DNA from 3 places in the Tsuneonella sp. HG094 genome. Region 3 is predicted to be linked to each of the others. Evidence: predicted binding sites of a transcription regulator. Region 3 holds the regulator's gene; each other region holds the start of a gene.

What was found. The regulator LexA, encoded in region 3, represses DNA repair genes until DNA is damaged. The targets are predictions, from matches to a motif close to GTTCCNCNCTTGTTCT.
Region 1: the regulator LexA is predicted to act here: its motif matches at 2,684-2,699, upstream of ACWPMX_RS12270 (ribonucleoside-diphosphate reductase subunit alpha).
Region 2: the regulator LexA is predicted to act here: its motif matches at 3,791-3,806, upstream of ACWPMX_RS05275 (putative DNA modification/repair radical SAM protein).

What each region holds. Positions count from the first base shown of each region.
Region 1 is NZ_JBSORA010000001.1:2,468,782-2,476,081, forward strand. Features, by position in the region: gene ACWPMX_RS12255 (peptide MFS transporter) at 1-729, shown strand, start outside; gene ACWPMX_RS12260 (hypothetical protein) at 971-1,465, shown strand; gene ACWPMX_RS12265 (hypothetical protein) at 1,601-2,254, shown strand; gene ACWPMX_RS12270 (ribonucleoside-diphosphate reductase subunit alpha) at 2,749-4,770, shown strand; gene ACWPMX_RS12275 (DUF2171 domain-containing protein) at 4,835-5,098, opposite strand; gene ACWPMX_RS12280 (ribonucleotide-diphosphate reductase subunit beta) at 5,465-6,529, shown strand; gene ACWPMX_RS12285 (DUF4145 domain-containing protein) at 6,526-7,188, shown strand.
Region 2 is NZ_JBSORA010000001.1:1,059,512-1,066,811, reverse strand. Features, by position in the region: gene ACWPMX_RS05285 (error-prone DNA polymerase) at 1-1,094, opposite strand, end outside; gene ACWPMX_RS05280 (UdgX family uracil-DNA binding protein) at 1,096-2,547, opposite strand; gene ACWPMX_RS05275 (putative DNA modification/repair radical SAM protein) at 2,544-3,788, opposite strand; gene ACWPMX_RS05270 (alpha/beta fold hydrolase) at 3,923-4,795, shown strand; gene ACWPMX_RS05265 (hypothetical protein) at 4,925-5,737, shown strand; gene ACWPMX_RS05260 (DUF6504 family protein) at 5,744-7,300, opposite strand, start outside; gene ACWPMX_RS05255 (hypothetical protein) at 7,245-7,300, opposite strand, start outside.
Region 3 is NZ_JBSORA010000001.1:1,185,996-1,193,295, reverse strand. Features, by position in the region: gene ACWPMX_RS05955 (ComEC/Rec2 family competence protein) at 1-2,008, shown strand, start outside; gene lexA (transcriptional repressor LexA) at 2,005-2,691, opposite strand; gene ACWPMX_RS05945 (molybdopterin molybdotransferase MoeA) at 2,775-3,956, opposite strand; gene moaC (cyclic pyranopterin monophosphate synthase MoaC) at 3,953-4,423, opposite strand; gene trpC (indole-3-glycerol phosphate synthase TrpC) at 4,451-5,239, opposite strand; gene trpD (anthranilate phosphoribosyltransferase) at 5,236-6,228, opposite strand; gene ACWPMX_RS05925 (anthranilate synthase component II) at 6,225-6,809, opposite strand; gene pip (prolyl aminopeptidase) at 6,858-7,300, opposite strand, start outside.

The sequences.
Region 1 (7,300 bases), 1.3 Mb from region 3:
GCCGACGATACCCCTCGCCACAAGCGCGCGGAGCCGGGCCCGCCGATGGCGGCGAACGACTGGTCGATCGTCGGGTTGGTGGTCCTGGTTCTGACGCTCAACCTGGCGACCGGGCTCGTCTATGACCAGACCAGCAACGTCGGGCTGATTTGGGTGTCCGAACAGGTCGACCTGATGACCTCGGCGGGGCCGGTTCCGGTGCCGTGGTTCACCTCGGAGGACGCGCTCGCCTCGATCGTGATCGTGCCGTTCCTCATCTGGCTTTGGCGCGCGATGGCACGGGGCGGCGAGGAACCGCACGACTTCACCAAGCTCGCGCTCGGCGGCGTCGTCATGGCGGGATCGGTGCTGGCGATGGCGGCGGGCGCGCTACAGGCGGAGACGAGCGGCAAGGCATCGATCCTGTGGCCGATCCTCGCGTTCTTTTTTTCGGGCGCCGGCTTCATGTTCTTCTGGCCGGTGCTGCTGTCGTTCACCTCCCGCCGCGCTCCGTTGGCGGTGAACGCGATCATGATGGCATCGGTCTACCTCACGTCATTCGTGACCGGGGTCGTGTCGGGCTGGCTCGGGCGGTTCTACGAGCCGATGGGAGCCGTGAAATTCTGGCTCATGCACGCCGCGATCGCGTTTGGCGGGGCCGCCCTGCTGTTTGCGCTCGGGCCGTTCCTGCGGCGGCGAATGGACCGGCTGGCGGAGGACGAGTCCGCATCTATCGGCGAGCGAGGATGACCAAGTGTTTGAAATAATGTTTCAAAAATTGTGCTCTGAGCGATTGACTTTTGCGCACGCAGCCGCATAATCCACCTCGGAAAGCGCTTGGTCCGCAGTCACCCGCGATCCTGATCGACCATTGGACCCAAACTCGCTTCGCTATTCTATAAAAGAAAACTCGGTCGTACCTCGTGCGATTTGGCCGCTCTGGCCGATCATCCGTTCGAACAGAGAGGATGATCACATGGACAAGGTACTTTTGACGGGCGCCGCGGCGCTGTTCCTTGCATTTCCCGTTTCATCGGCCGCCCAGGACCAGATGGTGGTTCGAGGCGACGAAACCGCAGTCCAAGCTTGGGTCTCGGATGTCGGCGACCAGCTCGACCGGCGACTGGCTAGCGCCCCGGCGCGCATTGGCACTGCTTCGCCCAACGGCGCCGCGCAGATTCGATTCCGCCGCGGGGTCGACGGTCGGCCAACCGACGTTCGCCTGATCAACAGGAAAGGAAACGGGTTTTTCCGGGCCTATGCCGTGCACACGGTGAACCGGCTGCAGAACCTGCCGGCGCTGCCGCCCACCCATGCGGCATCGACCGAGATCATCGCCAACATCGTCGTCGCCGACAGTGCGTCGCATCGTGAACGACTGGAGGAGATGATCGCGGGCTGGGAAGAACGGCGCATCGCTTCCGGCCCCGCCGAACGGACCGTCCTCGCGGTCGCATCCGGCAGCACAGCCTACCGTCCGAACTGACGTCGGACGGCGGTACCGCCGCTCCCCGACTGCGGAAAGTGGGGGGCGGTGGTACTATCCTTCAGGCCTGCTCGAACTGGGCGACGGTCCGGGCCGACAAGTGGAGCTTTCGGGCGTCTCGTCGGTTTATCGGGAATGGTTTACCCGTCCCCGGCTTTCCCGCCCCGGTCCGTCGCCCTCGCGATCGTGCTTCCAATACTGCTGTCAGCGTGTTCTTCGGAAGCGACACCCCCGGATGCGAGCGCCAGCGCTGCGACCGGTGCGGAAGCGTCGGCCAGCGAGACCGCCCCGGTCGTGCCGGTCACCCAGTCGACCCCGGTCGCCGACCCCCAGGCCCAGGGCAGACGCCACCAGTACACTTCGCTCAAGGATTGCCGCGTGATCCGCGAGGAACGCGAGGAAATGCCCTTTGTCGAGACCGAATGCACCGGGTCTGCGGGCTGGAATATCCGTATTTCCGATTCGGATGCCCGCCAGCGGATGTCGCTCGTCGCTCCCGGCGGGGCTGTGACGAAGCTTGCGCTCGACCGGATCGGCGGTGGCGCGTTCAGTTCCTTCGGCTCGACCGCCGAGTGGCGGGGCGCGGCCTCGGGTGATTTCGCCCCCGACGGACTCGTAGTGCGCTACAACGTCGCGGAGAACCCGCACCCAGCACCCGAGACCTCTTACCTCCTCGCAGTCCGGCTCGAAGGGACGCCTTGCATCGTCCGCGTGGTGTCACCGATGCCCGGTCAGAACGATTCGGCGCGAGGTGCTGCGGACTCTCCCGGGGATTGCACCGCCAGATGAAGGTTGCGCCGGATTGCCGTTCCCGATTCGAAAATTGCCGCCCCGGATTCGATCGATTCATCGATCTCAGGGGACAAAAAAAAATTCGTAAAAAGTCTTTTGCCACTTGCGCAGCGCGCGGGCCGTGGAAATCCGGCGCGTCGCGGCGTTGCAGTCGCATAATACACCCGCCGTTGGAGGGCCCGAACGGGGTTAATGCGCGATTGACCCTATTGCGTGTGAGTCCGGCTTGATTCACTATCTGTTGTGGTTGGTGACCAAGGGGGACCCACAAGACCTAGTTTTCGTGCGCCGCGCACACCATATGTGCCGGATAGCGAGAACTGCGCCTTGCGGGAGCGTTGGACACCATCGCCGGGGACCGATCTGGGGATAAGTTTTCACCCATCGGCCCGGCGAAAATGGTAGTCGGGGCGCTTCGCTCCGAATCGAACGAATGCGGAACAAGGGGGTCGCGATACCACCGGTTCCGAAGGGCAACGGACGGGGCACAGATGGACTTCAGAACTGGGAACGAGGCGGCCATGGGGCTCGAGGAAACGACTGTCGATGCCGACACGGCGACTCCGGGCGAAACGGCCGCTCCCAAGCATTCGGCGGTGACGATGGAACGCAGTGACAAGGGTAGCGAGGCGCTCGTCGCCGACATGGCCGCAGGCGCCATGGCGGAGGCTGTGAAAGCGGTCGCGAAGGCGCCCGAGGCCGACAGCAAGAAGATCGCCGACCGGCGCTTCACCATCGCTACCGATGCATCGCGCGATGCGCTGCTGACCGACTTCGGCAAGGACACGCTGACCGATCGCTACCTGCTGCCGGGCGAAAGCTACCAGGACCTCTTCGCGCGCGTCGCCGATGCCTATGCCGACGATCAGGATCACGCGCAGCGGCTCTACGACTACATCTCGAGGCTGTGGTTCATGCCTGCGACCCCGGTGCTGTCGAACGGCGGTACCAGCCGTGGCCTGCCGATTTCGTGCTATCTCAACTCAGTGAGCGACAGCCTCGACGGCATCGTCAACACCTGGAACGAGAACGTGTGGCTGGCCAGCAAGGGCGGCGGCATCGGCACCTACTGGGGCAACGTGCGCGGGATCGGCGAGCCGGTCGGCCTCAACGGCAAGACCAGCGGCATCATTCCCTTCGTCCGCGTGATGGACTCGCTGACCCTCGCGATCAGCCAGGGCTCGCTGCGGCGCGGATCGGCCGCGTGCTACCTCGACGTCTCGCACCCCGAGATCGAGGAATTCCTCGAGATCCGCAAACCCTCGGGCGACTTCAACCGCAAGGCGCTTAACCTGCACCACGGCGTGCTCGTCACCGACGAATTCATGGAAGCGGTGCGTAGCGGCGACGAGTGGATCCTCCGCTCGCCCAAGGACGGCAGCCCGCGCGGCAAGGTCGATGCGCGCAGCCTGTTCCAGAAGCTGGTCGAGACGCGCCTCGCCACGGGTGAGCCGTACATCGTGTTCTCCGACACGGTGAACCGCACGATGCCCAAGCATCACCGCGATCTCGGCCTCAAGGTCTCGACCTCGAACCTGTGCTCGGAAATCACCCTGCCCACCGGCATCGACCACCTCGGCAACGATCGCACCGCGGTCTGCTGCCTGTCGTCGCTGAACCTCGAGACGTGGGACCAGTGGGAAGGCGACAAGGCCTTCATCGAGGACGTCATGCGCTTCCTCGACAACGTGCTGCAGGACTACATCGACCGCGCGCCGGACGAGATGGCCCGCGCCAAGTACTCGGCCGCGCGCGAACGCAGCGTCGGCATGGGCGTGATGGGCTTCCATTCCTTCCTCCAGATGAAGGGCATCGGCTTCGAAAGCCCGATGGCCAAGGTCTGGAACCTGAAGATGTTCAAGCACATCGCCGCCAAGGCCGAGGAGGCGAGCCTGGTGCTCGGCCAGGAGCGCGGACCCTGCCCCGACGCCGCCGACGCCGGCGCGATGGAGCGGTTCAGCTGCAAGATGGCGATCGCGCCGACCGCCTCGATCAGCATCATCTGCGGCGGCACTTCGGCGTGCATCGAGCCGATCCCGGCGAACATCTACACCCACAAGACGCTGTCGGGCAGCTTCATCGTGAAGAACCCGTACCTGGAAAAGCTGCTCGAAAAGAAGAGCAAGAACTCCACCAACGTGTGGAACTCGATCCTCGAGAAGGGCGGCTCGGTCCAGCACCTCGACTTCCTCACGCCGGAGGAAAAGGCGGTCTACAAGACCTCGTTCGAGATCGACCAGCGCTGGCTGCTCGAATTCGCGGCCGACCGCACGCCGTTCATCGATCAGGCGCAGAGCCTCAACCTCTTCATCCCGGCCGACGTCGACAAGTGGGACCTCGCGATGCTCCACTTCCAGGCTTGGGAGAAGGGCATCAAGAGCCTCTACTACCTGCGGTCGAAGAGCGTGCAGCGCGCCGGTTTCGCCGGCGGGGTCGAGGCGGACAACACGCCCGAAGCGGCGAAGTACGAACTGCCGACCACCGACTACGACGAGTGCCTCGCCTGCCAGTAAGGCGTTCGGTTATGCGCAAGATGAAAGCGGCCCGCCGGAAACCACCGGCGGGCCGTTTCGCGTTCTACTCGGCTTCTTCTTCCTCAAACTGCACGGCGTTTGCGCCGGTTGCGCTGAGGCGGACCTGGTCGCCTTCGACGCCGGCGACGAGGCCCAGCGAGATGTAGTGGTGGTGGCCGCTGTGCGCGCCTTCGGCACCTTCAATCTCGGCGCCCGAATCGGCCTTGGTCAGCTTGATCCGGTCGCCATCGACATGGTCGACAGTGCCGACGTGGACGCCGTCTGCGCCGATCACTTCCATGTGTTCGCGGATGTCATGCTCGCTCATCGCTGGTCTCCTTGTGCGTGTGCCGGAGAAGCGAGCGGCGCAGGCGTTGGTTCCGCCTGTCACGCCCCCACAAAGTGGTACGCCCCTCCGGACGAATCCGAAGGGGCGTGAGGGTTGCGGGACGGTGCCCCGCGAAAAGGGGAAAAACGAAGACACCGCCCCGCGTTTCCCTCACTACGGCCGGAGGAGCTCGATTCCTTGGTCCGGCCGTTGATCGGTTAATGAGCGAGAACCACGCCGGTTCCGCACATGGTTATCCCCGCATCAATCGACACTATTGCCTTCGAATCGCAGCCGTGATTCCCTATGTTGGAGGTTCGCGCGATCCGCAGAATCACGCGGTCATGTCCACACGGGGAACACAAGATGTCGCTGCTCGAAGCTCGCAAGACCTACAAGCCCTTCGAATACCCGTGGGCCTACGAATTCTGGAAGCGCCAGCAGCAGGTGCACTGGCTGCCGGAAGAAGTGCCGCTGGGCGAGGACTGCCGCGACTGGGCGCAGAAGCTCTCCGATCACGAGCGCAACCTGCTTACGCAGATCTTCCGTTTCTTCACCCAGGCCGACGTCGAGGTGCAGGATTGCTACCACGACAAGTACGGCCGCGTGTTCAAGCCGACCGAGATCAAGATGATGCTGACCGCGTTCTCCAACATGGAGACGGTGCACATCGCGGCCTATTCCCACCTGCTCGACACGATCGGCATGCCCGAAAGCGAATACGGCATGTTCCTCGAGTACGAGGAGATGAAGGCCAAGCACGACTACCTGCAGGAATTCGGCGTCGACACCGACGAGGATATCGCCCGCACGCTCGCCATGTTCGGCGGCTTCACCGAAGGGCTGCAGCTGTTCGCCAGCTTCGCGATGCTGATGAACTTCCCACGCTTCAACAAGATGAAGGGCATGGGCCAGATCGTCAGCTGGTCGGTGCGCGACGAAAGCCTCCACTGCGAAGGCATCACCCGCCTGTTCCACGCCTTCGTGCACGAGCGCCAATGCCTGACCAAGGCGGTGAAGGAAGACATCATCGACGCCTGCCAGAAGACGGTGCGGCTAGAAGACGCCTTCATCGACCTGGCGTTCGAGCAGGGGCCGGTGCCGGGCATGAGCGCGAAGGAGATCAAGCGCTACATCCGCTACATCGCCGACTGGCGCCTGGGCCAGCTCGGCTTCCAGCCGATCTACATGGTCGAGGACCACCCCCTCCCCTGGCTCGCCCCGCTGCTCAACGGCGTGGAGCACGCCAACTTCTTCGAAACCCGCGCGACCGAGTATTCGAAGGCGGCCACCCGCGGCAACTGGAACGACGTCTGGTCGAGCTTCGACTCGCGCCAGAAGGCCAAGGCCGGCGAACAGGCGAACGATGTGGACGAGGCGAGAGAGCCGGACATGTTCGGCGGAGAGGGCGGGAGCGTGGCGGCGGAGTGAGTCGTCAGCTTCTCTCGGGCGGCATAGCTTTTGGGATCGAAAGATGCCCGCAATGCGGCGTGTCTAATCCGCTTTTGGAAAAGGTCGGTCAAGCCCACCGACATTACGCTAAAAAAGGCTACGACGCGACGGAGTATTGGTATTTTACCTGTCGGTGCTCAAAATGCCGTAATCACGTACTTTTTTACGGTTATCGTAAAGATGAGAGCAAGTCAGAGGCGCTGGACAAGATTGAACTCACAATTACTCGCAGTTTTCCAGGTTTAGAGCGAGCGGCGGACGAACTCCCCTCTATGGCGGCGAAGTTTTACCAGCAAGCGATCGAGTCTAAGCACGCCCCTGATGGCGCGTTGATGTTAGCGGCATCTTCAATCGACGCGATGCTGAAGGATAAAGGGTACCAGGAAGGCGCGCTGTACGACCGCATAAAGAAGGCCAATTCTGACGGGCTTTTGACGGCGGAAATGGCCGCGTGGGCTCATGAGATTCGTTTGAGTGCTAACGAGCCGCGCCACGCCGATGAGACTTTTTCTGGAGCCACGCCGGAAGATGCAGAACAAGTGCTGGCGTTTGCAAAATCGCTTGGCGAATACCTTTACGTCCTTCCTGCTCGAGTTAAGCGTTGGAAAGACCAGGCCCGGCAAGCAGAGCAGGTATGACTAAGGTATCAGTCTCTAAGGTCTCATTATGCTCCTACCCCAAGAGCCCGCTTGCCAGCGCATTTAGACTCGATCCTGACCGTGAGGGGGCGGCGATTCGGGACCATCCTCG
Region 2 (7,300 bases), 130 kb from region 3:
AGCTTGCCGATGAGTTCGAGTTCGCGGTGCAAGGTCATGCGAACCGCGTCGGGTAAGCCACTGGGATAGCGCCATTTCGCTCCTTTCCATGTCTCGGCTTCGAGGAACGCCTGTGGCGTCATGCCGTCGGGATAGATCTCCTCCGGATACTCGTACTGCAGTTCTTCCAGACTGAAGGTGCAGGCATCGGCCACCTCGCGCGCCGCCGCGATGGCGTGGGGCCAGCGGTCGAACAGCACCGCCATCTCGGCGGGCGACTTCAGGTGCCGCTCGGCATTGCCGAACAGCAGGTGGCCCGCGCGGTCTACCTTCGTCTTGTGCCGGATCGCCACCATCACGTCCTGCAAGGGCCGCCGCTCGGGCGTGTGGTAATGGACGTCGTTGGTGGCGAGCAGCGCCAAGCCGTGCGCCTTCGCCAGCGCATCGAGCCGGTCGATCCGCGCGATATCGTCGCCCGCGTGAAGATGGCTGGCGGCAAGGTGGCGCATCGTCGGCAGACCGGCGGCCAGATGCCCGACGAGTTCAAGGAACCGTCCGCCCACCGCCTCCTGCACCTGCTCGCCGCCAAGCGTAACCACGTTGCTCGCCCACGCGGGGATTACGAAGTGCACCTTGAGATCGTCCGGGGGCAGCAGGACCAGTTGCACCCCCTCGGCGTGCGCGGCGAGCATCGCAAGATCGATGTCGCACGCACCCTTGGCCTGCCACTCGCCCTCGAGCGTGCGCATCCGCCCCGCGCTGATGAGCCGGCACAGACGGCCATAGGCGGCGCGGTCCTTCGGGTAAGCGAGGAAGGCCAGCCCCTCGACCGTCTCGATCCGGCAGCCGATCACGGGCCGCATCTTGAGCGTCCGGGCCTCGGTATGGACGCGCACCACGCCCGCCATCGAGTTCGCGTCGGCGATCCCGATCGCGTCGTAGCCGAGCGCGTGGGCGGTCAGCACGAGGTCGACCGCATCGGACGCGCCGCGAAGGAAGCTGAAGTTGGAGACGAGCCCCAGCTCGACGAACGTCGCGCGCGGCGGCGCGGCTATTGCGGCCGGATCGTCGAGTTCGATCCGCCTGCGCGGGATGAGAAGGTCGTTCTCGGGCATGTCATCCCGCCAGCTCCGCGAGCCGCGCCTTTACCGCCGCAAGGTCGGCGTCGAACAGCCGCGACTGCTCCTCCTGCGCCGCGCCGTCGAGGCGCAGCAGGTAGCTGGGATGCACGGTGACCCACAACTCACTGCCGTCGTCGAGCGGAATCGGCGCTCCCCGCGCCTTGGTCACGCTCACCGTCTTGCCGAGCATCCCGCGCGCCGCGCTCGCGCCCATCGCGAGGACGAGCTTGGGCTGCACGATGTGGCGCTCGCTCTCGACCCACCAGCGGCAGATGTCGATCTCCTTCGCGGTCGGCGACTGGTGCAGCCGCCGCTTGCCACGGTGGACGAACTTGAAGTGCTTGACCGCATTGGTGACGTAAGCGCTGCGCCGGTCGATATCGGCACGCTCGAGGTGGCGGTCGAGCAACTGGCCGGCAGGACCGACGAACGGTCGACCTGCAAGGTCCTCCTGATCGCCCGGCTGCTCGCCCACGATCATGAGGGCCGCATCCTGCGGCCCCTCGCCCATCACCGCGTGATTATCGAGCTGGCCGATCGGGCACTTGCGACATCCGTGGATCGCGGTGTCGATCGCGGCCAGCGTATCGGGCCGTTCGTCGAATTCCAGCGCGCCTGCTGCGACCATCTGCGACTCCCGCGATTGCGCCCCGGCTACCAGCGCGGGAATGAGCGCCGCCTCGGGCATGTTCTTCCAGTATTTGCGGGGCATTTCCTTGAGCATCGCGCCGATCTTCAAGCGTGCGGGGTTGAAGATCGATGCGTAGTAGGTGCGCCAGAGGTCCTCCATCGGATCGCCCGCGGGCGCATCGGACCGCTGCGCGGGCGGGCCCTCCTCCAGCACATCGCCGTCCCAGTGGAGCGACCCCTTCGGCGTCAGGATCGACCACTTCATGTTGGCGAAACGCCGTACGAAGAACCCGGCGTTGGTGCGCAGGATGTGGTGCTCGGGCTCGAACCACGCGACGTAATGCTCGCCCGCCTCCCCGCGCTCTTCAGCCTCGCCGTCCTCGACCAGCCGGAAGCGGACGAAAGCGCGCATCTTGTGGATGTCGCGCCGCACAGTGCGCGCCAGTTCGTCGAGCTTGCGGACTTCCGGGTCGGCGCCATCCTCGAGCAGGCGCGGATTGGCCTGCAACCGCCACAGCAGGCGATAGAGCAGCGCGAACCGCTCGGGGTCCGAGTGGCAGATCGCGCTCTTGGCAAGCTGCACGAACGCCTTGCTCGCGCGCACCGGAGCGGCATCGGCGGGCGGCACCGGCAGGCGGCGGTCGCCGTGCGAGAACAGGCTGCCCGAGCCGCCCGGCTCGACCCACGCGATCCGGTCGGGCGGCACGTCGCACTGCACCAGCCCCCGCGCCCGCTCGCGCCAGAAGTCGAAGTCGTCCGCCTCAGGCAGCGCGACGACGTAATAAATGCCGAGCTTGACGTGCTGGAGTGCGGTCATGCCGCGAACAGCTCGAGCTGCTCCTGTTTCGGCGCGAGCAGCGCGCGCAGGTCGGCGCGGTCGGTCAGCAGCAGCGGGCGCCAGTCGGCGGTGACGATGAACGGCCGCACCTTGGCGATCGACACGGTGAGCTTGGCGACATCGTCGAGCCGCATGGTCCGGTGCCGCCGGCTCGCGAGGATGCGGCCGACCGCGCGCACGCCAAGGCCCGGCACGCGCAGGAGTTGCTCCTTGGTCGCGCGGTTGACGTCGACCGGGAAGCGCTCACGAAACTTGAGCGCCCAGGCGAGCTTGGGATCAATGTCGAGCGGCAGGTTGCCGTCCGCCTCGGTCGCCTGCATCACCTCGCCCGGCTGGTAGCCGTAGAACCGCATCAGCCAGTCCGACTGGTAGAGCCGGTGCTCGCGGATCAGCGGCGGACGCTTCAGCGGCAGCACCGCGCTCGCATCGGGGATCGGACTGAACGCGCTGTAGTACACGCGGCGCAGGCGGAAGTTGTCGTAGAGCCGGCTGGCCTTGCCCACGATGTCGGCATCGGTCGCCGCGTCCGCGCCGACGATCATCTGGGTCGACTGGCCCGCGGGCGCGAAGCGCGGCGCGTGCTTGAACCGCTTCCTGCTATCCTTCGCCTCGACGATGTCGCTCTTGAGCTTGCCCATCGCCCCTTCGATCTGCCGCGCGCTCTTGTCGGGCGCGAGGCGGACGAGGCCAGCATCGGTCGGCAGTTCGACGTTGATCGACACGCGGTCGGCATAAAGCCCGGCCTGGTGAACCAGCTCGGGATCGGCCTCGGGTATCGTCTTGAGATGAATATAGCCGCGAAAGTCGTGCTCCTCGCGCAGCATTCTCGCGACCTCGACCAGCTGCTCCATCGTGTGGTTCGAGCTCTTGATGATGCCCGAAGAGAGGAACAACCCCTCGATGTAGTTGCGGCGGTAGAAGCTCAGCGTCAGGTCCACAACCTCCTGCGGCGTGAACCGCGCACGGCGCACGTTCGAGCTCTTGCGATTGACGCAGTAGTGGCAATCGAACACGCAGTGGTTGGTCAGCAGGATCTTGAGCAGCGAAATACAGCGGCCGTCGGGCGCGTAGGCGTGGCAGATACCCATCCCCTCGGTCGAGCCGATACCTTTCCCCCCGCTCGAATTGCGCTTGGTCGTGCCGGACGACGCGCACGAGGCATCGTACTTGGCGGCATCGGCCAGGATTTCGAGCTTCTCGAGGACAGACGGCAAACCCATCTGTTCCTTATATGTTCTCATATTGGATTCGCCAAGGGGTTGAACCATAAAAGATTTCATCTCGGCGCGAAGCAGGAACGGCCTCCCCCCCAAAGCGATTGAGCAAGCGGACGAGTCGAAAGGAAGGAATTCTCATGCCCTATGCAACAACCCAGGACGGCACGAAGCTGCGTTACAAGGAACTCGGCACGGGCCGCCCTGTCGTGCTGATCCACGGCTGGCCGCTGAGCGCGGACAGTTGGGATCCGATCATGATTGCGCTTGCCGATGCAGGCTATCGCGCCATCGCCTACGACCGCCGCGGCTTCGGGCATTCGGACCACGCCCCGGGCGGTTACGATTACGACACCTTCGCGGCCGACCTGGCCGACGTGATGCAGGCGGCGGGCGCGACCGACGACGTGGCACTGGTCGGCTTCTCGATGGGTGGCGGCGAGATCGCCCGCTACATGACCAACCACGGCGGCAAGGGCGTGACGCAGGCCGCACTCGTCGGATCGGTCGTGCCGTACATGCTAAAGACCGACGACAATCCCAACGGCGTGCCGCAGTCGACGTTCGACGAGATGACCGCCGGCATGAAGAAGGATATCCGCCACTTCTTCACCGGGTTCTTCAAGGACTTCTACGGTGACGGCGTCCTTGTCGACAAGGTCAGCGAGGAAGAGAAGCAGTGGGCCTGGAGCACCGCGATGATGGCGAGCCAGTATGCCACGCTGAAGGCGGCCGAGGCATTCGCCACGACCGACTTCCGCCCCGATCTGCCCAACTTCAAGGTGCCCACGCTGGTCATCCACGGCACCAAGGACGTGACCGTTCCGATCGAGGCGACGGGCCGCGAGGTCGCCAAGGCCGTTCCGAGCGCGACTCTCGTCGAGTACGACGGCGAACCGCACGCCGTGTTCGCGACTCAGACCGAGCGGTTGGCCAACGATCTCGTGGTGTTCCTCGGTCGCGGCGGGTCGACAGGCGTCCAGCAGGGACAGTCGGTGGCTGAACCCGCCTGACGTGCCAAATGGCGGGCGCGCGGGATCGCTCCCCGCGCCCGCTTCGGCACGGCAGATAAGCGATTACCTGACGCGCCGTTTACCTTATGCGCTCACCCGATTTTCACGCAGAAGTTCAATCCTGTCATGGTGAGTGAGCCCCTGCGCAGCGAAGACCCGGAAACCCTGCCCGACCGCCGCGCTTCGCGGCGCGTCCAGGTGACTTGCCAGGCGTCGCTCCAGACGATGACGGCGCAGTCCAGCGGCAAGCTCGTCGACATTTCAGAGGCCGGTGCACGGTTCGAGGGCGACTCGCTGCCCGGTGCGGGTGCGACGGCGGTGCTGCGCTGGGGCTCGCACGAGGCGGTCTGTGCGATCGTCTGGTCGGAAGGCGAGGCGTGCGGTCTCGCGTTCAGCAAGCCACTGGCTTTGGAGATCGTGGCCGAGACCGCAGCGCTCAACCGAGTGCTCGAGATGCCGATCGCGAGCGTCGGCAACATCAGCCAGGGGCAAAAGCGGTCCATGAGCTTCCTCAAGCGGGCTCCCGCCGAAGCGGAATCGGTAGCGGTGCCCGATTGGCCGGTGCCGCCCGCCCCTATTCCGCCAGCTCCCGTCCCGGTCGCGGTCGCGCCGCCGCCGCTGCCGGTGGAGCAGTATTTCGCAGCCGAGATCGTCAGGCTGCCGGTGAATTGCGAGCCCGCTCCCGTCGAGGACATCGCGGCGGCCGAGGAACCAGTCCTGCAGCCGGATGAGCCGGAAGTGGCCGAAGTCCCTGAGCCAGCAAGCCAGCTTCGCCTCGTGCCGCCGGTGAGCGAGTTCGCTGAGGACGTCGCGGAGGAATCCGCTCCCGCCGAAATCGCGTTCGGTCGCGGCGGCGGGTTGCCTCCGCCATCGATCGGCCACAGCGCCACGCTCGCCGAAGTGCTCCGGCGCTACCGCGAAACCGGGTCGTGGGAACGCTAGACGGGGTTAGCTACACAGCCCCTGCAGGTACCAGTCGGGCAGTCCGCCCCGCCCGTCGCCGATCAGGCCGAGGCGATAGATCCAGTATCGACGGCCCGCGTGATCCTCGATCCGGTAGTAATCCCGCAGCCGCGCAGAGCCTTTCTCGCGCCACCATTCGGGCGCGATCCGCTCGGGCCCCTCGACCCGCGTCACCTCGTGCACCTCGCCCCGCCAGCGGAAGCGCTGGGGATAGCCATCGGGGGTGGCGTAGAGCACCGCGATCTTTTCCGCCCTATCGAGCAGCTTCAATGGCCGCGCATGGAACGCCAGCTCGCCTTGGCTGGCCGGTTCGGGGTCGAGCGGCGGCTGCCAGCGCTGGGCACGCTCGGGGATGTGGCTGGCGTGGAGCACCGGCCGCGTCACCGCGTCGCGGCCCAGGCGCACCGTCAGCCGGTCGATGCACGCGGCGAGCGAGGTGCCGTGCTCTTCCGCCGCCGCCTCGATATCGGCCTGCGCCAGCGCGAGCGGCTCGGACCAGCTTGCGCGCAGGCGGACGCACTCGATCCCGAAGCCCGCATCGACGTCGTCGAGCCGGGCGGCGAACAGCCGCGCGATATGCGCCGTCTCGCGCGTGGCGGCGGCCAGCTCCACCCGGCGCACCACGACCTCGCCATCGACGCGCCACAGCCCCAGCTCGAGCCGGCGGGCACCTTGCCCCTTGCCCTCCAGCTCGCGCGCCATGTCGGCGGCGAGGTCTGCGAGCACGGTGTCGAGCAGTTCCCGGTGGCGGATCGGCTCCATCAGGCGGCGCTGCACCAGCGGCATCTGCTGCGGTACGACCGGCAGCAGCGGCTCGGGCACCTTGCCCAGCAACTGGTCGAGCCGGACGAGCGGGTTCGCGCCAGGCGACCGGCGGTTGCGGAACCGGCGGTGGAGCGCATCGCGCCCGCGACTGTCCTCGAACCGGTCGGTCAGGTCGCCGATCCGCTTGAGGCCCAGGCGGCGCAGCACCGCAAGCACGTCATCGTCGAGGCGCAGCGCGGCGACTGGCAGATCGGCGAGGCGGGCGGCGACATCGTCACCCGGCGAAAGGATCGCCGCCGCCGGTCCGTAGTGCGCGAGCGCCCACGCCGCCCCGGCGGTCGGCGCGATCGCGAGCCGGACGGCAAGGCCGCGCGCGGCGAACCGCTTGCCCGCATCCGCCAGCAGGCGCGCTTCCCCGCCAAACAGGTGCGCGACCGCGGTGACGTCGACGAGCAACCCGTCGGGCGCATCCATCGCGCTCCACGGCCCCCAGCGCAGCGACCAGACCGCGAGCTTCTCGAGGAAGTCGTGGTCGCCTGCCGGATCGCTCGGCGCCACGGCGATCTGCGGGCACAGCGCGCGCGCATCTGCCAGCATCATGCCGGATCGCGCCCCAGCCGCCAGACCGGCCGCGTTGGCGGCATCGATCCGCGGGCCGTGCGCGGTTTCGGTGATCAGCGCTGTGGGTTCGGCATCGGCGCCCTCGCCCGGCGCCAGCCCGCTAGAGAGCCGCCAGCGATCGACCGCCAGCTGCGAAAGCCAGACCGAGAGGATGCG
Region 3 (7,300 bases):
GCTGCCCGGACCGGTGTCATGGATCCTTTGGATAGGAGCCTCGCTGTTGGCCGCTATCGGTGCGGTGGCCCGATGGCGCGGCAATGAGGATCGAGTGGGCTTGCTCCGCGCCGTGGTGGCGATCGGCTTTCTCGCTGCGTTGGGCACCGGCCTCGTATGGGCGCGATCGACTGCGGTCGGCGCCCTGCCTCTCGATCGACCGCAAGTGACCTACATCGATGGCCGAGTACTGGCGCGAGAGGATCGTCCCGCAGAGGACAGGGTGCGCCTCACGCTCGCCTATCGCGACGCCGAGACGGCGACTGCGCGCAAGGTTCGAGTCAACATCCCGACCGCTCAAGTGACCGCCAGCGTAACCGAGGGCGCGCGGGTGCGGGTGCGAGCACGGTTGATGCCTCCGGGCGCGCCGCTGGTGCCGGGCGCGTACGATTTCGCTCGCACGGCGTGGTTCGCGGGCCTCTCTGCGACCGGGAGTGCGCTTGGCCCGGTGACCATCGTCGAGCCGTCGAGCGGAGGAGGACTGATCGCAGGCGCACAGCGGAGCCTTTCCGCGCACGTCCACTCTCGCCTCGAGGGTTCGGCGGGGAGCATCGCCGCGGCCTTCGCCAGCGGTGACCGGGGCGGGATCGCACCGGCCGATGAGGAGGCGATGCGCGATTCGGGGCTGACGCACCTGCTGTCGATCAGCGGGGTCCACGTGAGCGCGACGATCGCGGCGACCTATTTCCTCGCGATCCGCCTGCTGGCGCTGTTTCCGTGGCTGGTCCTGCGCGTGCGGCTGCCGCTGGTCGCCGCCATGATCGCCGCTGGTGCAGGGATTGCCTATACCCTGCTGACGGGGGCCGAAGTGCCGACGTTGCGCAGTTGCATCGGCGCACTTCTGGTCCTGATTGCGTTGGCGATCGGACGCGAGCCGCTATCCCTGCGCATGGTCGCGACGGCAGCTTTCGCCGTCCTGCTGATCTGGCCGGAAGCATTGGTCGGTCCCAGCTTCCAGATGAGCTTCGCCGCGGTCATCGCCATTGTCGCCTTGTACGAAGCAGCGCCGGTTCGCGCTTTCCTGGCTCCGAGAGAGGAGCGCATGAGCGCCCGGCTGGGGCGACAGTTTGCCATGCTCGTGTTGACCGGAATCGTCATCGAAATCGCACTGATGCCGATCGTGCTGTTCCACTTCCACCGCGCCGGATTCTACGGCGCGCTCGCCAATGTCGTCGCGATACCGCTGGTGACGTTCGTCTCCATGCCGCTGATCGCTCTTGCACTCTTGTTCGACCTCGTCGGGGCAGGACAGCCGGTCTGGTGGCTCGCCGGGCAGTCACTCGACCTATTGTTGGCAATCGCGCATTTCACCGCCGGACAGCCAGGTGCGGTTCGCCTGATGCCGCAAATGAGCGCCTCGACCTATGCCTTGTTCGTGATCGGGGCCCTTTGGCTCGCGCTCTGGCGCGGACGGGTTAGATTGTTCGGCTTCATCCCGGTTCTGGCTGCCGCCAGCCTGCTTGCGATGACCCCGGTGCCGGATGTTCTCGTCACGAACGACGGCCGCCATGTGGGGATCGCGGGCGAGGGCGACCAATTGCTGGTCCTGCGAGACGGGCGCAGCACATTCGCGCAGGATAACCTGCTTGAGATGGCGGGCCTGTCCGGCGATCCCGTTCCGCTCGATCGCTGGGACGGTGCGCGGTGCGGCCGTGATTTCTGCATCCTCACGATCGAGCGCGGCGGGCGGAACTGGATAATGCTGCTTGCCCGCTCGCGCTCGCGGATCGAGGAGCGTGCGCTGGCCGCGTCCTGCACCCGGGTGGACATTGTCATTGCCGACCGCTTCCTGCCCGCAAGCTGCCGACCGCGATGGCTCAAGGCCGACCGCCGTTTCCTTGCCGAAAGCGGCGGACTGTCGATCTACCTCGAGCAGGAACGGGTTGCCACGGTTGCCGAAAGTCAGGGGCAGCACCCTTGGTGGACAGCCCGAGGCGGACAATTGCAGGAGCGCAAAGCCGGGACTTAGTGGTAGCGGCGAAGCAATCCCGCGAGCTTGCCCTGCACCTCTACTTCGTTCGGGCGGTAGATCTGTGGCTCGTAGGCGCCATTCGCCGGATCGAGCCGCACCATCCCGTTCTCGCGGCGCAGGTACTTGAGCGTGGCTTCTTCACCCCGAACGAGCGCGACGATGATCTCTCCGTCGCGCGCGACATCGGTGCGCTTGACCAGCGCAAAATCGCCGTCGAAAATCCCGGCCTCGATCATCGAGTCGCCCGAAACCTCGAGCGCGTAATGCTCACCCGGACCGAGCAGCGCGGCGGGTACGGGAAGGGTGCTCTGACCCTCCAGCGCTTCGATCGGCATACCGGCAGCGATGCGGCCGTGGAGCGGCAGTTCGACGACGTCGTTCGCCGGTTCGGGACGCGCTGGAGCGCGCAGGGGCACGACATTGTCGGCAAGTTGTGCGGTAGCGCTGCGCGGAGCGGCCACCGAATCCTCTGGCTGGCGGATCACCTCGAGCGCACGGGCCCGGTTGGCAAGGCGGCGAATGAACCCGCGTTCCTCAAGCGCCGAGATCAGCCGGTGAACGCCCGACTTGCTCTTGAGGTCGAGCGCCTCCTTCATCTCCTCAAACGAAGGCGAAATCCCGCTTTCCTCGAGCCGGACGGTGATGAACTGCAGCAGTTCGCGTTGCTTGGCGGTGAGCATGTTTGCCTCTTTACGCAACCGTTCCAATTCGGGAACGAACGCGGAACAAGTAGGCAACTTGCGAGACGCCGTCAAGCCTGCCGTTAAGGCGGCAGAGGGATGACCCGAACCACATCGCCGGGCACTCCGGCGCTACAATGCGCAGGGCGGTCGATCAACGCACCTGCGGCTGCCAATGTGCGCAGCGCGCTGCTGTCGCGCTCCGGCAGCGGCTCTACGCCGTGCTCGGTCCATCGTGCCCGCAAAAACTCTCGACGGGATCCGCCTTTCGGGACGGGTGCGGCAAGCAGGGCGGGGACTGTGGTTGGCAGGCAGGCCGCCGGAGAAGCGCCTGCAAGCCGCCGCAGTATCGGCAGGACGAACAGCACCGTGGTCACGAAGGCGGAGGCTGGATTGCCGGGAAGGCCGATAACGACCTGGGTGCCCTTGCGCGCGACCAGCAGCGGCTTGCCCGGACGGATCGCGACCCGCCAGAAATCGACCGTCGCCCCGTACGCCTGGAGTGCGGGCCGGACGAGATCGTGATCGCCAACCGATGCGCCGCCACTCGTCACGATCAGGTCGGCCTCTGCGGCTTGCGCCAGCCCAGCCCCAAGTGCGCCGAGATCGTCCCGCACCGGACCGATGCGCGTCACCGCCCCTGCATGGCTCGCAACCAGCGCAGCGAGCATGGGGCCGTTCGTCGCCGGGATGAAGCCTCCATGGGCAACAGCAGGATCGACAACGAGCTCGTCACCACTGTCGATGATGGCGACCGTTGGCAGGCGACCGACCGAAACCTGCCCGACGCCGCCCATCATCGCGAGCGCAAGCTGGGCAGGGCCGAGCTGGGTTCGTGAGGACAACAGGGTGTCGCGCTCAGCGAAATCGAACCCGCGGCGGCGGATGTGTCGGGCATCGGGCTCGTTACCCGGGGCCGATACGGTTTCGCCGTGATCGACTGCGTCCTCGCGCAGAAGGATTCGCGCGTCACCACCCGGAACATGGGCTCCGGTCGAGATCCGCACCGCCTGTCCGCGCTCGAGAGCTGAAAGATACGGATGACCCGCCGCGCTTTCGCCGACGATTGTCCACGGTCCGTCGCCGGCGGTGGCGAACCCGTCCATCGCGGAAAGATCCGCGGAGGGCGACGTGCGTCGCGCGGTGACCGGTTCGGCCAGCCAGCGTCCCCCGGCATTTGCCGTCGAGAGCGTTTCCGTGCCGAGCGGATTAACCCCGGCCAGCAGGCGCGCCTGTGCCTCCTCGAGCGAAAGAGGCGGAATCATTCTTCCGCGCGCCAGTGGCCCGACTTGCCCCCCGTCTTCTCGACCAGGCGCACCGCTTCGATCACCATACCCTTGTCGACCGCTTTAGCCATGTCGTAAATCGTGAGGAGTGAAACACAAGCCGCTGTCATCGCTTCCATTTCCACGCCAGTTCGGCCGGTGAGCGAAGCGGTTGCCGATACCCGCACGGCGTCATCCCCGAAAGCAAACTCCACCCGCACCGCATTAAGCGAAAGGGGGTGGCATAGCGGAATGAGATCGGCGGTTTTTTTCGCCGCCATGATCCCGGCGATGCGGGCGGCGGCGAGGACATCGCCTTTGGGTCCGCTGCCTTCACGGATCGCGGCAAGCGCCGCTGCGCTCATCCGGATGCGTCCTTCGGCAGTGGCGGAGCGGTCGGTTTCGGATTTGCCGCCGACATCGACCATGCGCGCCGCGCCCGATTCGTCGAGGTGGGTGAGGCTCATCGTTCGGCCGCTTTCATCGAGGCAAGCCTACGCGGAGCCAAGGAGCCCGCGGGTCGCCGCCGCGACGTCGTTCTGGCGCATGAGGCTTTCGCCGACGAGGAAGGTCCGCACGCCGGACAATGCGAGGCGCTCACAGTCGGCATGGCTGTTGATCCCGCTTTCGCCGACCAGGAACGACTCCTCCGGCGCGAGTGGCGCGAGGCGCTCCGTTATGGCAAGATCGGTACGGAAAGTCTTGAGATCGCGATTGTTTATCCCGATCAGGCGCGAGCGCAGCCGTGCCGCGCGGGCCATTTCCGCCTCGTCGTGCACCTCGACCAGCACGTCCATGCCGCGCTCGGTCGCGGCGGCCTCGATTTCGGCCATCAGGCCATCGTCGAGTGCGGCGACGATGATCAGGATCGCATCGGCTCCGATCGCGCGCGCTTCGGCCACCTGCCATGGATCGACCATGAAGTCCTTTCGAAGGACCGGGAGCGAGCATGCCCGTCGGGCGTCAGCCAAGTAGTCCTCGTGCCCTTGGAAATAGGGCGCGTCCGTGAGCACGGAGAGACACGCAGCGCCGCCCTGTTCATAGGCAACCGCATGTTCTGCAGGACGAAAATCAGCCCGAATCAATCCTTTGGAGGGCGACGCTTTCTTGATTTCGGCGATCAATGCGTAGCCATCCTGCGCCTTGAGGACCAAGGCGGCATGAAAACCGCGCGGGGCTGTCTGATCGCGAGCGGCCGCGTCAAGATCGCCGATCGTCGCCAGCGCCTTGCGCTCCGCCACCTCGTTGCGCTTGGTCGCGCAGATTTCGTCGAGCTTGTTCACTTCGCCAGATCGATCCACCGCGCCAGCAGCGCTTCCGCGCGGCCCGAATCGAGCGCCTCCGCCGCGAGCTTTGCGCCCTCGGCATAATCGACAGCCTTGCCCGCGATCATCAGCGCGGCGCCGGCGTTGAACAGCACCGCGTCGCGATAAGGGCCGGGCGCTCCCATGAGCAGGGCTTTCAAGGCCTTGGCATTGTGCGCGGCGTCCTCTCCGCGGATCGCCTCGATCGGAGCGCTCGGCAGGCCGGCGTCGAACGCGCACGCGCGGCGCAGTTCCCACTCGTTGCCGCGGACATCGGCGACCTCGTTGCCGCCCGCGAGGCTCAACTCGTCGAGCCCCTCGTCGCCAGAGACTATCAGCGTGCGGCGCGTGCCGAGCCGGGCCTTCGCCTGTGCGTAGATCGGCACGTAGGCGGGCCGGGCGATCCCGATAAGCTGGCTCTGCACCCCGGCCGGGTTGGAGAGCGGGCCCATGAGGTTGAAGATCGTCCGGCGACCCAGTCGCTGGCGGATGGGCTGGATCCGCGCCATCGCCGGATGGTGATTCTTCGCGAACAGGAACGCGATGCCGATCTCGGCGAGCGTTTTCTCGGCGGTGCGCCCTGCGGCATCCATGTCGAGACCCAGCGCCTCCAGCGTATCGGCGGCACCCGCCTTGCTGCTGGCGGCGCGGTTGCCGTGCTTGGCGACCGGAACGCCCGCCGCCGCGACCACGAGGCTCACTGCAGTCGAGACATTGAGTGTGTGATGGCCGTCGCCGCCCGTACCGCAGACATCGATCGCATCGTCGGGGGCAACGATCGGCAGCAGGCGGGCGCGCAGGGCGCGGGCGGCACCGGCGATCTCGTCCGCCGTCTCGCCGCGATCGGACAGGGCGGAAAGGAACCGCTCGATCTCCTCCTCGCTCGTCTCTCCATCGAGCAGCGCGCCGAACACGCGTTCGGCCTCGTCCTCGCTCAGGTGCGGTTCGGGATCGGGGAGAGCAGTCACGCCGGAATGCCCGCTTCGATGCCGCAGAGCGCCAAGAAGTTCGCCAGCAGCGCGTGGCCGTGCTCGGTCGCGATGCTTTCGGGATGAAATTGGACGCCGTGGATCGGAAGCTCGGCGTGGCGGAAGCCCATCACGTGCGCATCGTCGGCGGTCGCGTTTACGACAAGCGCTTGCGGCACGTTCTCTACCACCAAGCTGTGGTAGCGGGTCGCGGTGAAGGGCGAGGGCAGTCCTGCGAACACCCCGCTGCCATCATGTGTGACAGGCGAGGTCTTGCCGTGCATCAGTCCGCCGCGCACCACGTTGCCGCCGAAGTGCTGCCCGATCGACTGGTGGCCGAGGCATACGCCTAGCAGCGGTTTGCCCGCATCGGCACAGGCGGCGACGAGGTCGAGGCTGATGCCTGCCTCTCTGGGCGTGCACGGGCCGGGGCTGATCAGGAAGCCCGCCGCGTTGGTGCGGATCGCCTCGGCAGCGGTTAGCGCGTCGTTCCGCTCCACGCGCACGGGCGCGCCCAGTTCCATCAGGTAATGGACCAGGTTGAAGGTGAAGCTGTCGTAGTTATCGACGACGAGGATCATGGGGCGCGCGTTGAACTGTCGCGGCGCGCCGATCAAGCAAGGTTTGCTTTAGGCGAACCGGTCGGTTGCGCGCACCAGCCCGTCGGTGATCCCGGGTTCGGTGAACAGGTGACCTCCGTCGGGCACGATTTGCAGGTCTACCTCGGGCCAGGCCTGCTTGAGTTTCCACGCGGCCGCGGGCGGCGTGCAGCAATCGTGGCGCCCTTGGACGATCACGCCCGGGATGGCGCGCAGCTTAGCCGCACCAGCCAGGAGCTGGCCCGATTCCAGCCAGCACTTGTGGCGAAAGTAGTGGGTTTCGATGCGCGCCGTGGCGACCGCGTTGTCGCCGTCCGCCATGTAGTCGATCGTGTCTTCCTCTGGCAGGAGCGTGACCGTGACGCCTTCCCAGCGGTTCCAAGCGCTCGCCGCAGCCTTGCGCACGGCCGGATCGGGATCGTCGAGCAGGCGGATGTAGGTTTCGAGCAGGTCGCCGTCGCCATGCGCGCGGG